Regions from separate parts of the Sinorhizobium arboris LMG 14919 genome, predicted to be linked through region 1. Evidence: riboswitches for the same ligand, from Rfam matches in the RefSeq annotation. Region 1 holds a riboswitch; the other holds the start of a gene.
The links. A riboswitch is a leader RNA that binds a small molecule or an ion and turns the genes downstream of it on or off. The one in region 1 is predicted to bind glycine.
Positions count from the first base shown of each region.

Region 2: another riboswitch for glycine. It lies ahead of SINAR_RS0132765 (D-amino acid dehydrogenase); the one in region 1 lies ahead of gcvT (glycine cleavage system aminomethyltransferase GcvT).

Region 1 covers NZ_ATYB01000014.1:1,363,788-1,369,085, reverse strand. Annotated here, with positions in the region: gene SINAR_RS0117755 (hypothetical protein) at 791-1,150, shown strand; gene SINAR_RS0117750 (DUF1775 domain-containing protein) at 1,176-2,159, opposite strand; gene SINAR_RS0117745 (hypothetical protein) at 2,251-2,646, opposite strand; glycine riboswitch at 2,801-2,888, shown strand; gene gcvT (glycine cleavage system aminomethyltransferase GcvT) at 3,031-4,170, shown strand; gene gcvH (glycine cleavage system protein GcvH) at 4,187-4,549, shown strand; partial or broken gene gcvP (aminomethyl-transferring glycine dehydrogenase) at 4,549-5,298, shown strand, end outside.
Region 2 covers NZ_KE386497.1:782,180-787,477, forward strand. Annotated here, with positions in the region: gene SINAR_RS0132760 (N,N-dimethylformamidase beta subunit family domain-containing protein) at 1-1,498, shown strand, start outside; gene SINAR_RS0132765 (D-amino acid dehydrogenase) at 1,546-2,796, opposite strand; glycine riboswitch at 2,928-3,011, opposite strand; gene SINAR_RS0132770 (GntR family transcriptional regulator) at 3,024-3,959, opposite strand; partial or broken gene dnaE2 (error-prone DNA polymerase) at 4,131-4,442, opposite strand; gene SINAR_RS0132780 (DMT family transporter) at 5,052-5,298, shown strand, end outside.

The DNA of each region.
Region 1 (5,298 bases):
GGTCCCCGGTGTGCGAGCACGCCGCCAGCGTTGCGAGTGCGAGCAACAACACGATCTTGCGCATAAGGTCCCCGTACCTTTCCTAACAGTTTGACGGCCATTGATATTCTGCCCTTCGCGCCGGATCAATTCCCAACATCGCGATCTGCTACTTCTGCGAGCCTTCGCCGTGGCTTGAGCGTAGAGTGCTGGACATCACACGTTGCTCAATGGTCTGCCGAGGTTTGCGTTCAGACGACGCGTCATCGGCGACCGCACAGGATGCGGTGCTCGGATGTCTCTCGATAAGACACAGCGCCTGCAGCGCGCCGCGACGATACGGTTCGTGCGCCGCACTTCAGAGGCTCGGACTTATGCGTGTCGTTCTTCAAACCGCTAAGGGCTTGGGCGACATGCGTCAGAAAGGCGTCGGGGGCACGACACCGCTATAATATTGCCCCTCCCCCGCATAGTACCGTTCGGCGCTTGGCCTCCCCGTTTGCGAGCACGCGTTGAGAGCAAAGATCGCTAACAACAATACGATCGCGCGCATAGACTTACGTCCTTTCGTGAGTGAACTTCTTCAATATGACTTTTATGAACCAGGTTTTTGCCGACGCATCAGTTGCGCCCGTTCTCCATTGCGGCTGCGATTGTACATGCCGTTCAACCGACGGTACACAAAATTGCGCTAGGCCCAGCGCCGCAGCACCCTAGCGTTACGAATTTCTTAAAATTCGACCGTCCGATTTCACCCCGTCGAAAGCGAAGTCTGCCATAGGACAGGATTATCGTGCCCGAGGACTGAAGGATGACCCAGGTCGTTACCATCTCCGCGACGACGGCGGCCTATGCGGCGGAGCTTTTGAAGCCGTCCACGCGCATGCGTGGCGACGGAACCGTCGACGAGGCGATCACCCTTCTTTCCGCCGGTCGACAGGATCGGGCGCCGCCGGCTCCAAAGATAAGAAGCGCGCTGCCGCTGCACCTTATGATAATCGGTGCAGAGCGCCGCCTGCCGCAGCAGACGCAAGCCGAAACGCTGCGCCGCTATCTTGAAAACGCGAACGGAGAGGACGGCGGAGAGGATCGCCGGCAGGAACCTGCCGGCGAGGACCTAGGGCAGAGCGAGATCACAGAAATGCTCGACCGGTTCATTCAGGGCACTTGAACGGTCGAGGATCGCCGTCCGGCTGCTATTGATGGCTGTGCCCGGAGTGAGCGCCGCCTGCCGCGGTGCCGACCGGCAGGAGATAGTCGACCGTCCCGGCCTTCTCGAAGGTCAGTGTGACCGGCACGGTGGCGCCCTCTGCAAAGGGCTTCTTCACCTCCATGAACATGAGATGCAGGCCGCCGTTCTTCAGTTCGACCGTCTTGCCGGCCGGAACCGCGATGCCGTCATCAAGCTTGCGCATTTTCATGACGTCGTTCTCCATCGTCATTTCATGGAGCTCGACACGGCCGGCAGCTGGGCTCTCGACGGCAAGCAGGCGGTCGTCGGCGCGGCCGTTGTTCGTGACGACGAAGCCGCCGCCGCCGATCTTCGCGCCGGGCAGCATCGCCTTTACGGTTCCGCCCGAGATATCGAGATCGCCTATCTTGAGTGCTTGGGCCGCAAGCTGACCATGGCCGTCATGGCCCTCATTTTCATCGCCCCCTGCCGCCACGGTGACTGTGAGCGTCGGCGCCGGACGATCGAGGGAATGGGCGTCCTCGCCCTCCGCCGGCAACTGATCCCAGACCACCTTGCCGTCCGCGCCGCAAAGCTGCGTCGCCGGAAAGGCGAGCACGGTCCTCTTTTCGAAGCCCGCGAGCTTTCCGCGCACGACGAAGGTGTCGTAATGTTCGTCGGGAAGGTTACCGCCTTTCCACCGGATTTCGACGGGGCCCGCGGAGACCTTGGTGCCATGATTGTCATAGGTTCTCCGGTAGTCGCCCTCGATGATCTCCAGCTCCCAACCGGGCTTCGGCTGGGGTTTGGCAAAAACGAAACCCTCCGGCAACCGCAACCGCACTTCGGTCGTCGCCTTGCCGTCGCAGCCGTGAGGAACCTGCAGGGTGGCGTTGAAGGTCGTCCCGGCCGGAGCGGTGTCCTTTTCAAATGACGCATGCGCATGGGCGAGACCGGCCGCAGCGAGTGTAAGCCCTGCAGTAAGCAAAGAAAGTCTTGTTCTGTTCATGTCGTAATCTCCGGACCATGCGCCAGCGGTATGGCGTTCATGGTCAATGCCGCTTGGCGGCGGATGGATTCAGGATTGGATTCGGTGAGATTTACGGCTGAACCGGCGGGCCGCGCGACGGCGGCAGCAGACGCAAAGGAAGCAGCACCGCCTCGGCGACGGCTATCGGCGTTCCGGCAGCCCAGCTGCCGGTTTCGGCCGGCACGCTCTCATCCGGCGCCGTCGGCAGGAACACGCAGGCAGCGAGTCGGCAGGCTTCGCAAACGGGAGCAAAGGACGAGGAACTGCCGTGGCCGCCGTCGCGATCGACGCCGCCCGTGCCGAAGCAGATGTCGGCAAAGGTGCCGTCGGGAAGGAGATATTCGGCGGCAATCGCCGGACCGGTCCTTTTCGCAAGAACCGGCTTATGGGCAAAGGACAGAAATACGAGCGCGAAGGCTGCGAGCAGCCGCATCGCAATTCCCCATTTCCGCTCACGCCCTGTCATTGCCACCTCTCGTCGGTCTTCCCTATCCGCTACCCAACGAAATTGCAAAGGCCGATTTGCCGCAGGATCGATGAGGATGAAGCCAGGACGACAAAAATATGTTCGGTCGCGACATATGCCCTTGCCAAAATCCGGCCTTCGCCGTTATCTGGATTCAACCTCGTTGGGAGAAACCGGTTCGATCCGGTGCCGAAGGAGCAACCGCCCCGGAAACTCTCAGGCCAAAGGACCAGCAAGGTGCCGGTAGGACTCTGGAGAGAAGCGTTCGCGCTCGCCGAAGGGATAACAATCTCAGGCAAAGGGACAGAGGGGGCTCGAATTTGTCGGCGCATGACGCCGGTATTGTGAGCCGGCGCGAAGACGCGCCAGACCTGGAGGCCGGACTTGGAAGACGTTTCCACCTTGAAACACACGCCGTTGCATGCGCTGCATCTTTCGCTCGGTGCCCGCATGGTTCCTTTCGCCGGTTACGACATGCCGGTCCAATATCCGGAAGGCGTATTGAAGGAGCACCTGCACACCCGGGCAGCGGCTGGTCTGTTCGACGTGTCCCACATGGGGCAGATTGTCGTGCGGCCGAAATCCGGAAAGATCGAGGACGCGGCGCTTGCGCTCGAAAAGCTCGTGCCGGTGGATGTACTCGGCCTCGCAGAAGGCCGGCAGCGCTATGGCTTCTTCACGAATGCCGCAGGCGGCATTCTCGACGACCTGATGATCGTCAATCGCGGCGATCATCTCTTCCTGGTTGTCAACGCGGCCTGCAAGGAAGCCGATCTCGCGCATATCGAGGACGGCCTCGGCAGCGCCTGCGACGTGACCATGCTGACCGATCGCGCCCTGATCGCCCTGCAGGGGCCCCGGGCCGGAGCGGTTCTCTGCGAGCTTTGGGCAGACGTCGCGTCGATGCGCTTCATGGATGTCGCTGAGGCCGACCTCCACGACGTGAGCTGCATCATCTCCCGCTCCGGTTACACCGGCGAGGATGGCTTCGAGATATCCATTCCCGCGGACGCCGCTGTGGATGTGACACAACGGCTCCTCGAGCATCCGGATGTCCTGCCGATCGGGCTCGGCGCACGCGACTCGCTCCGCCTGGAAGCGGGCCTTTGTCTCTACGGCAGCGACATCGACACGAGCACGAGCCCGATCGAGGCGGGTCTCGAATGGGCGATCCAGAAAAGTCGCCGCCCCCAAGGCGAGCGCGCCGGTGGCTTTCCAGGCGCCGACCGGATCCTCGCCGAATTCAGCGACGGAGTTTCCAGGCGCCGTGTCGGCCTGAGGCCCGAAGGCCGGGCGCCCGTCCGCGGAGGTGCCCCGCTTTTTGCCGACGCGGAGGGTAAGACGCCGGCAGGGACCGTCACCTCCGGCGGCTTCGGCCCGAGCGTCGATGGACCGGTCGCCATGGGCTATGTCGACGCCGAGCACGCCGAAAGCGGCACAAGATTGTTTGCGGAGGTGCGTGGCAAGTATCTGCCGGTCGCCGTCGCTGCCCTGCCCTTCATCAAACAAACCTACAAACGCTGATCAGGAGAACCTGCGTATGCTGAAATTCACCGAGGAACACGAGTGGCTCAAGATCGACGGCGACGTTGCGACCGTCGGTATCACCGAGCATGCCGCCGGCCAGCTTGGCGATCTTGTCTTCGTGGAGCTGCCGGAGGCGGGTGCCACCTTCTCCAAGGGCGACTCGGCCGCGACCGTCGAGTCCGTCAAGGCGGCGTCGGACGTCTATTGTCCGCTTGATGGCGAAATCGTCGAGATCAACCAGGCGATCGTCGACGATCCGTCGCTCGTCAACAGCGATCCCCAGGGCGCGGCCTGGTTCTTCAAGCTGAAGCTCTCCGATCCGGATGCCGCCAATGCGCTCCTGGACGAAGCGGCCTATAAGGAGTTCGTCGCCTGATGAGCATGCCCAAGGATTTCACCTTTACCGACTACAAGCCTTACGACTTCGCCAATCGTCGTCACATCGGCCCCTCGCCGGCCGAAATGGACGATATGCTGGAGGTCGTCGGCTATCCGAGCCTCGATGCGCTCATCGACGACACCGTGCCGCCCTCCATACGCCAGGCGACGCCGCTTGCCTGGGGCGAGCCGATGACGGAGCGCGAGGCACTCGACAAGCTGCGCGAAACGGCGAACCGCAACCGGAAGCTCGTGTCTCTGATCGGTCAGGGCTACTACGGGACCATCACCCCGCCGGTCATTCAGCGCAATATCCTCGAGAATCCGGCCTGGTACACCGCCTATACGCCCTATCAGCCGGAAATCAGCCAAGGGCGGCTGGAGGCCCTGCTCAATTACCAGACCATGGTTTGCGATTTGACCGGCCTGGACGTCGCGAACGCCTCGCTGCTCGACGAGGCGACGGCGGCAGCCGAAGCAATGGCCATTGCGGAGCGCGTCGCAAAATCCAAGGCAAGGGCCTTTTTCGTCGATGAAAACTGCCATCCGCAAACGATTGCGCTGCTCAAGACCCGGGCGGAGCCGCTCGGCTGGCAGGTCGTCATCGGCGATCCCTTCGAGGATCTGGACGCCGCCGCCGTTTTCGGCGCGATTTTCCAGTATCCTGGCACTTATGGTCATGTTCGCGACTTCTCGGGTCTGATCGCCAAACTCCATGAACAGGGCGCAATCGCTGCGGTCGCCGCC
Region 2 (5,298 bases), on a different contig from region 1:
TGCGAAGAAACTCGAAGCCGTAATCGCTGATTGGGATTTCAGTCACGACATTGCACACGATACCTTCGCCGACTGCGGGCCGCATTCTTTGTGTGGCAAACTTTTCAATCTTCCCCACCGTGCCGTATCCGGTTTCGCATGGGACGGGTCGACCTACAGGTGGGATGAACGGCCTGAGCACTACGGTGCCGTCCACTTCCACGATGATGACCTCTATGACGCGATGTGGGAAAATGACTTCACCTTCCGCCTACCAGAGGGTTTGAAGAGTGGCGTCTATGCCGTTCATCTGACCTCGGATGACGAAGCAAGCGAATATTACGTCGTCTTCGGCGTGAAAGCCGCCAAGAATGCCAAGAAGAGCCCCGTCGTCTTCGTCATGCCGACGGCAAGCTATATCGCTTACGCCAACCATCGCCTTGGCCTCGATGTTTCCGAGACCGAAATCGGTGCTGGTCAGCTCCTGCAAATCGACAAGCACCATTCGTTCTTGCAGGAGAACCCGCAGTACGGCCTGTCTCTGTACGAGGTGCACTCAGACGGTTCCGGCGTTTTCTACTCCTCCCGTCTGCGTCCGGTCGTCGACATCCAGCCAAAGGTGCAAGGCTTTATTGGCGGTCTTGGTTCGAACATCTGGCAGTTCAATGCCGACACACATATCCTTGGTTTTTTCGAAGATCGCGGCCTGGACTACGACGTTCTGACAGACGAAGATCTTGAGGCCGATGGAGTTGAAGCCCTGGCCGACTATCAAGTCCTTGTCACCGGAAGTCACCCCGAGTACACGAGCACCCGCATGCTCGATGCGTACCGAGACTATTCTGAACGTGGCGGCCGGATCATGTATCTGGGCGGGAACGGCTTCTACTGGCGGATCACCTACAACAGCAAATTGCCAGGCGTGATCGAGTGCCGGCGTTCAGAGAGCGGCATTCGCGGTTGGGAACCGGGGACCGGCAACTACTACCATCAGTTCACCGGTGAGCTGGGCGGACTGTGGAGGCGAATTGGTCGCGCGCCACAGCAGGTCTTCGGTGTCGGAATGACCGCCCAGGGTTTTGACCTGTCATCGCCATATGTCAAAACGGATCACGCGAAAGATCCAAGGGCAGCTTTCATTTTCGAAGGTGTGGCTGGCGACGTCATCGGCGATTTCGGTCTGAACGGCGGCGCCGCCGCGGGCAACGAGATCGACAGGGCGGACTTCGCGCTCGGCACACCACCGAATGCCCTCATCGTTGCCTCGTCGCGTGTCCATACGGATATCTACCTGATGACTCCGGAGGATCTCCTAGATCCGACGCCGACTTGGTCTGGCACCCAAAGCGACCTCATTCGGTCCGACATGACATTCTTCGAGACTTCCACAGGTGGGGCGGTCTTCTCGACCGGCTCAATCGCTTGGGCGGCCTCGATGGCCTGGAATAAATATGACAACGAGGTGGCCAGAATCACCGAAAACGTCGTCAGGCGCTTCTCGAACCCAGCAAAGTTCTGAGGGCAAGAAGGCCGGCACGATCGCCGGCCTTCTTGCTTGCGACGGTCTCAATTAGCCTGCAAAGAGCCGGCGACCGCCTCTCCCAACAGTTCGGCCGTCGCGCACGACAAGGTCCATCCCAGGTGCCCGTGACCTGTGTTGTAGAAGACGTGTGGCTGACGACCTTTCCCCACGCGCGGAAGCATGTTCGGCATCATGGGGCGCAGACCGCTCCAAGGGACTACCTGGCTCGTGTTCACCTGCGGGAAATGGTGACGAGTCCAGCGGACAAGAGGTGTGATCCGATCAGCGCGGATATCGTAGTTCACGCCGTTGATTTCCGCCGTGCCTGCCACACGGAAGCGGTCCCTGCCAAGACGGCTTGTGACGATCTTCGCCGCGTCATCGAGCAAGCTGACCCAGGGTGCCCCCTCCTGGCTGCGCTCATCATCCAGATGAATCGTGATGGAGTATCCTTTCACCGGATAAATGTTGACGCGGTCACCAAGCATGCCAGCGAAGTGTCGGCTTGCCACGCCCGCGCAAATGACCAGGCCGTCGAACGCCTGCTCATTCGGCTGACCGCTAGCGATCTCTGCTGTCGCGTTGACAGGTTTCCATTGGACCGCCAGTCCGATTCGCTGCCGTTGAAAGCCTATGACGTTGGCCTCCAGCTGAAAGCTCGCTCCTTTTCGGATGCACGCATCCGCAAGGCCTCGGGTAAATTTATGGATGTCGCCTGTCGCGTCGGACGGGGTGTAGAATCCGCCGTAGAAGTCCCCTGTGAGCGTCGGTTCGATGGTCCGGATTTCAGACGGCGTAACAGATCGGCGATCAAGCCCAGCGGCTTTAAGAAGCGCGTTTACCTCGCTCGCGTGTCGGTAGCTTTTTTCGTCGCGATAGAAATGCAGGATGCCTCGGCGTTCGAAATCGAATTCGATCCCTTCGCGCATCGCGATATCGAACATGTACTGGCGTGCCTGAATTGCAAGTCTCGCGGTATTGACAGTATTGGCCTTGTAGTTGGGGATGGCCGTAACAAACTCAGCCAGCCAAGAGTATTTGGACCAGGATGGTTTTGGATTGATGAGAAGGGGCGCGTCTTTCGTAAGCATCCATTTCACGCCTTTGAGGAGGGTCGACCAGTGGTTCCACACCTCCGCATTGCTCGCCGACAGCTGGCCGCCATTGGCAAATGACGTCTCCATCGCGGGATACGCGTGTCGATCGAAGACCGTGACTTTGTAGCCACGGCTAAGCAGCGAATAGGCCGTCGTAATTCCGGTAACACCGGCACCAATAATTGCGAGGTGGGGCATTTTGTTCTCCAAAGGACAGTTGTACGAGGGTCACGCTGACCCGGCCAATTCCCCATCTGTCCTTGGTACCTGAGAGCTTCCCGCAGGTGCGGTATCCCCTTCGGTGGGCATTGCTGCCACTCTCCAGATTTTCCAGCTATGCGGTCCTTTTGCCTGAGAGATTCTGGGGAATTGCTCCATCGGCGTCGCTTGGCGATCTCTCCCGCACACCCTTTCGGAAACTCTATTTATTGCGTCTTGCGCCCTCCACCGTCCTCGGCCTCATCTGTCTCGGAAAGCCGAACCTTGCCTCCTCGCAGGAGCTCGAGATCATGGTCCATGTGGGCGAACGTTTCGTCGCGGGATATCTGCAAGTGAATATGCATCAACGAGGCAGCCAACTGGCGGTTGCCTTCCAGCAGGGCAGCAATTATTCCTCTGTGCTCAATCATTGACTGGCGCAGACGTTCTATCCGGATGAATCCTATATATTCTGTGACTCGGCGAATGTTGTTTTGGCGCTCGATCGCACTCACCAGCTCTGCTGTCTGGGCGCCTTGCGCTACCACTTTGTGAAATCGAGCATCGAGATCGAACAGCCGCCGGCGATCCATGCGATGGACATTCTCTATTGCATCGGCATGATCTTCATCAAGATCTCGAAACGCCGCAGCGTCTACCTTGTAGCTATCGGCCAGAATGCCTGCTGGCTCGATGATTTGTCGAAACCGGTAGCTGTCTTCCATCGCGCGCGGACTGACATCGGCAAAAATCCAACCGCGACCGGGTGAAGGCTCGACGAGATGATCTCGCGTCAGGCGCCGCAGCGTTGAAGCGAGAACGCCATTGGGAACCGAGTAACGCTGCATCAAGGCGCGTTCACTGAAAACAGTGTTGAGCTCGCCAATCGCCATGTCGCGCATCACGCGTTCGTCGAGCAACTCGTCGGTTTGATTGTCGCCATTGAGCAGCGACGCTGGATCTTTGAGAATGAACCCGCGGCGCGGCTCGAAATCGAGTACACCTTCGGACTGCAGCTTTTGCAAGACCCGGCGAATTGGCGTCCGTGACACACCCAACTGATCGGCAACTTCCGCCTCGTTGATGCGATCACCGCACTGGAGGTCGTCGCTTAGCTGCAAGCGCAACTGTTCCAGGATGCGAGCTTGAAGTGGTGTCTGCATTCTTGATCTCGATGTTGCCTAAATTGCGTTTTACCTACTCAAAACACTTTTGTCCAGCATTATGAGTTCCGTTGGGGGTGCGCGCATTCACCTCTCGCCTCATTACCCTTCTTTGACCGGAATAGAACCCGCGATACCCACGTTGGCTACGCGTAACGAACCTGTAACTCAACCGAAGCCTTCCAGCTGGCAGGATGTCTTCTTGGCGAACTCCGGCGAGTAGCCGTTCCGGACCATCCGCGAGACAAGATTGTACTTGAAGCGTGTCCGTGATTGAAGGTCGCCATGGATTTCGGAGCTGGTCCGCTTCGCCGCCCGTGAACCCCCACAGACAATCGCCACATTCATGGCCGACTCCTGAAACAGTGGCACGCCCAGCGACTCATCGGGGACCGCCTGCAATTCCGGTGTCGGGTACTCGACCTTCGCCTTGCCCTCGCGCCGCCGCAGACAGCGATGCACCATGTCGCCTTGGATCGGGCCGCCTGGTGCTTCAGGCGTTCGGGACGCCATCTCCCCTCAAGGGAAGCAAGTTCGTGGATGCCGTATCGCCACCCGAGCTGCATGGGAGCCGGTAGTGGTAGGCGGGTTCGTTTCGCGCTCGCTGAGCTCGATCGCTATCCGACAATTCTGTCGCCTTTGCCGATTTGGCGACATGAGCCTTGTTCAACCAGCTTGTTTGGATGTTTGATTAAGTAGCTGAAAAGAAGCATGAAGCTCATTCTTTAGCGCCTTCGTCCAATTGGCATGAAATTTGAAATCATCTGTTGAGAAACGGCTGGGCTGCTTGCCGGCAGACACGGCCAAACTCGATCTCGGCCAGCAATCGTTCCCTGGATCTGCGCGACCGAGAAGCATCCACAACCAGCGCGGACCAAAGGGGGAGATTTGGATGTCATTGGCACGGATGAGCAAGCGCGGCGTTGGCCGCTCCAGAGCTGAACCCTTTTGTGGAGCATGGGGCCAGGATCGCCGTTTTGGACATAGATACTGATGCCACCCCGGTCATATCGCCGCCAAGCTCATCAAATGTCTGGCTGCGCGCGGGCCTGAAGGTCACGAGGCAACTCAATCAACCAAGTAAGCTCAACCATGAACAATAAAGCGTCGGGCTATGTTTATGTCCTGTTGGCCGTGACACTTTTCGCTGCCCGGGATGGTTTTTCCAAGTTACTTGGTGAGAAGTATCCACCGGTCATGGTGACAATGCTGCGACTTTGGGCGTTTGCGCTGTTTGTGACGGTTCTTGCAGCATCCTCTCCAGTAGGGCTGCGTGGCGCCTTATTCACTCAACGTCCAATTCTGCAGACATTCCGAGGTTTTCTCCTGGTGAGCCAGA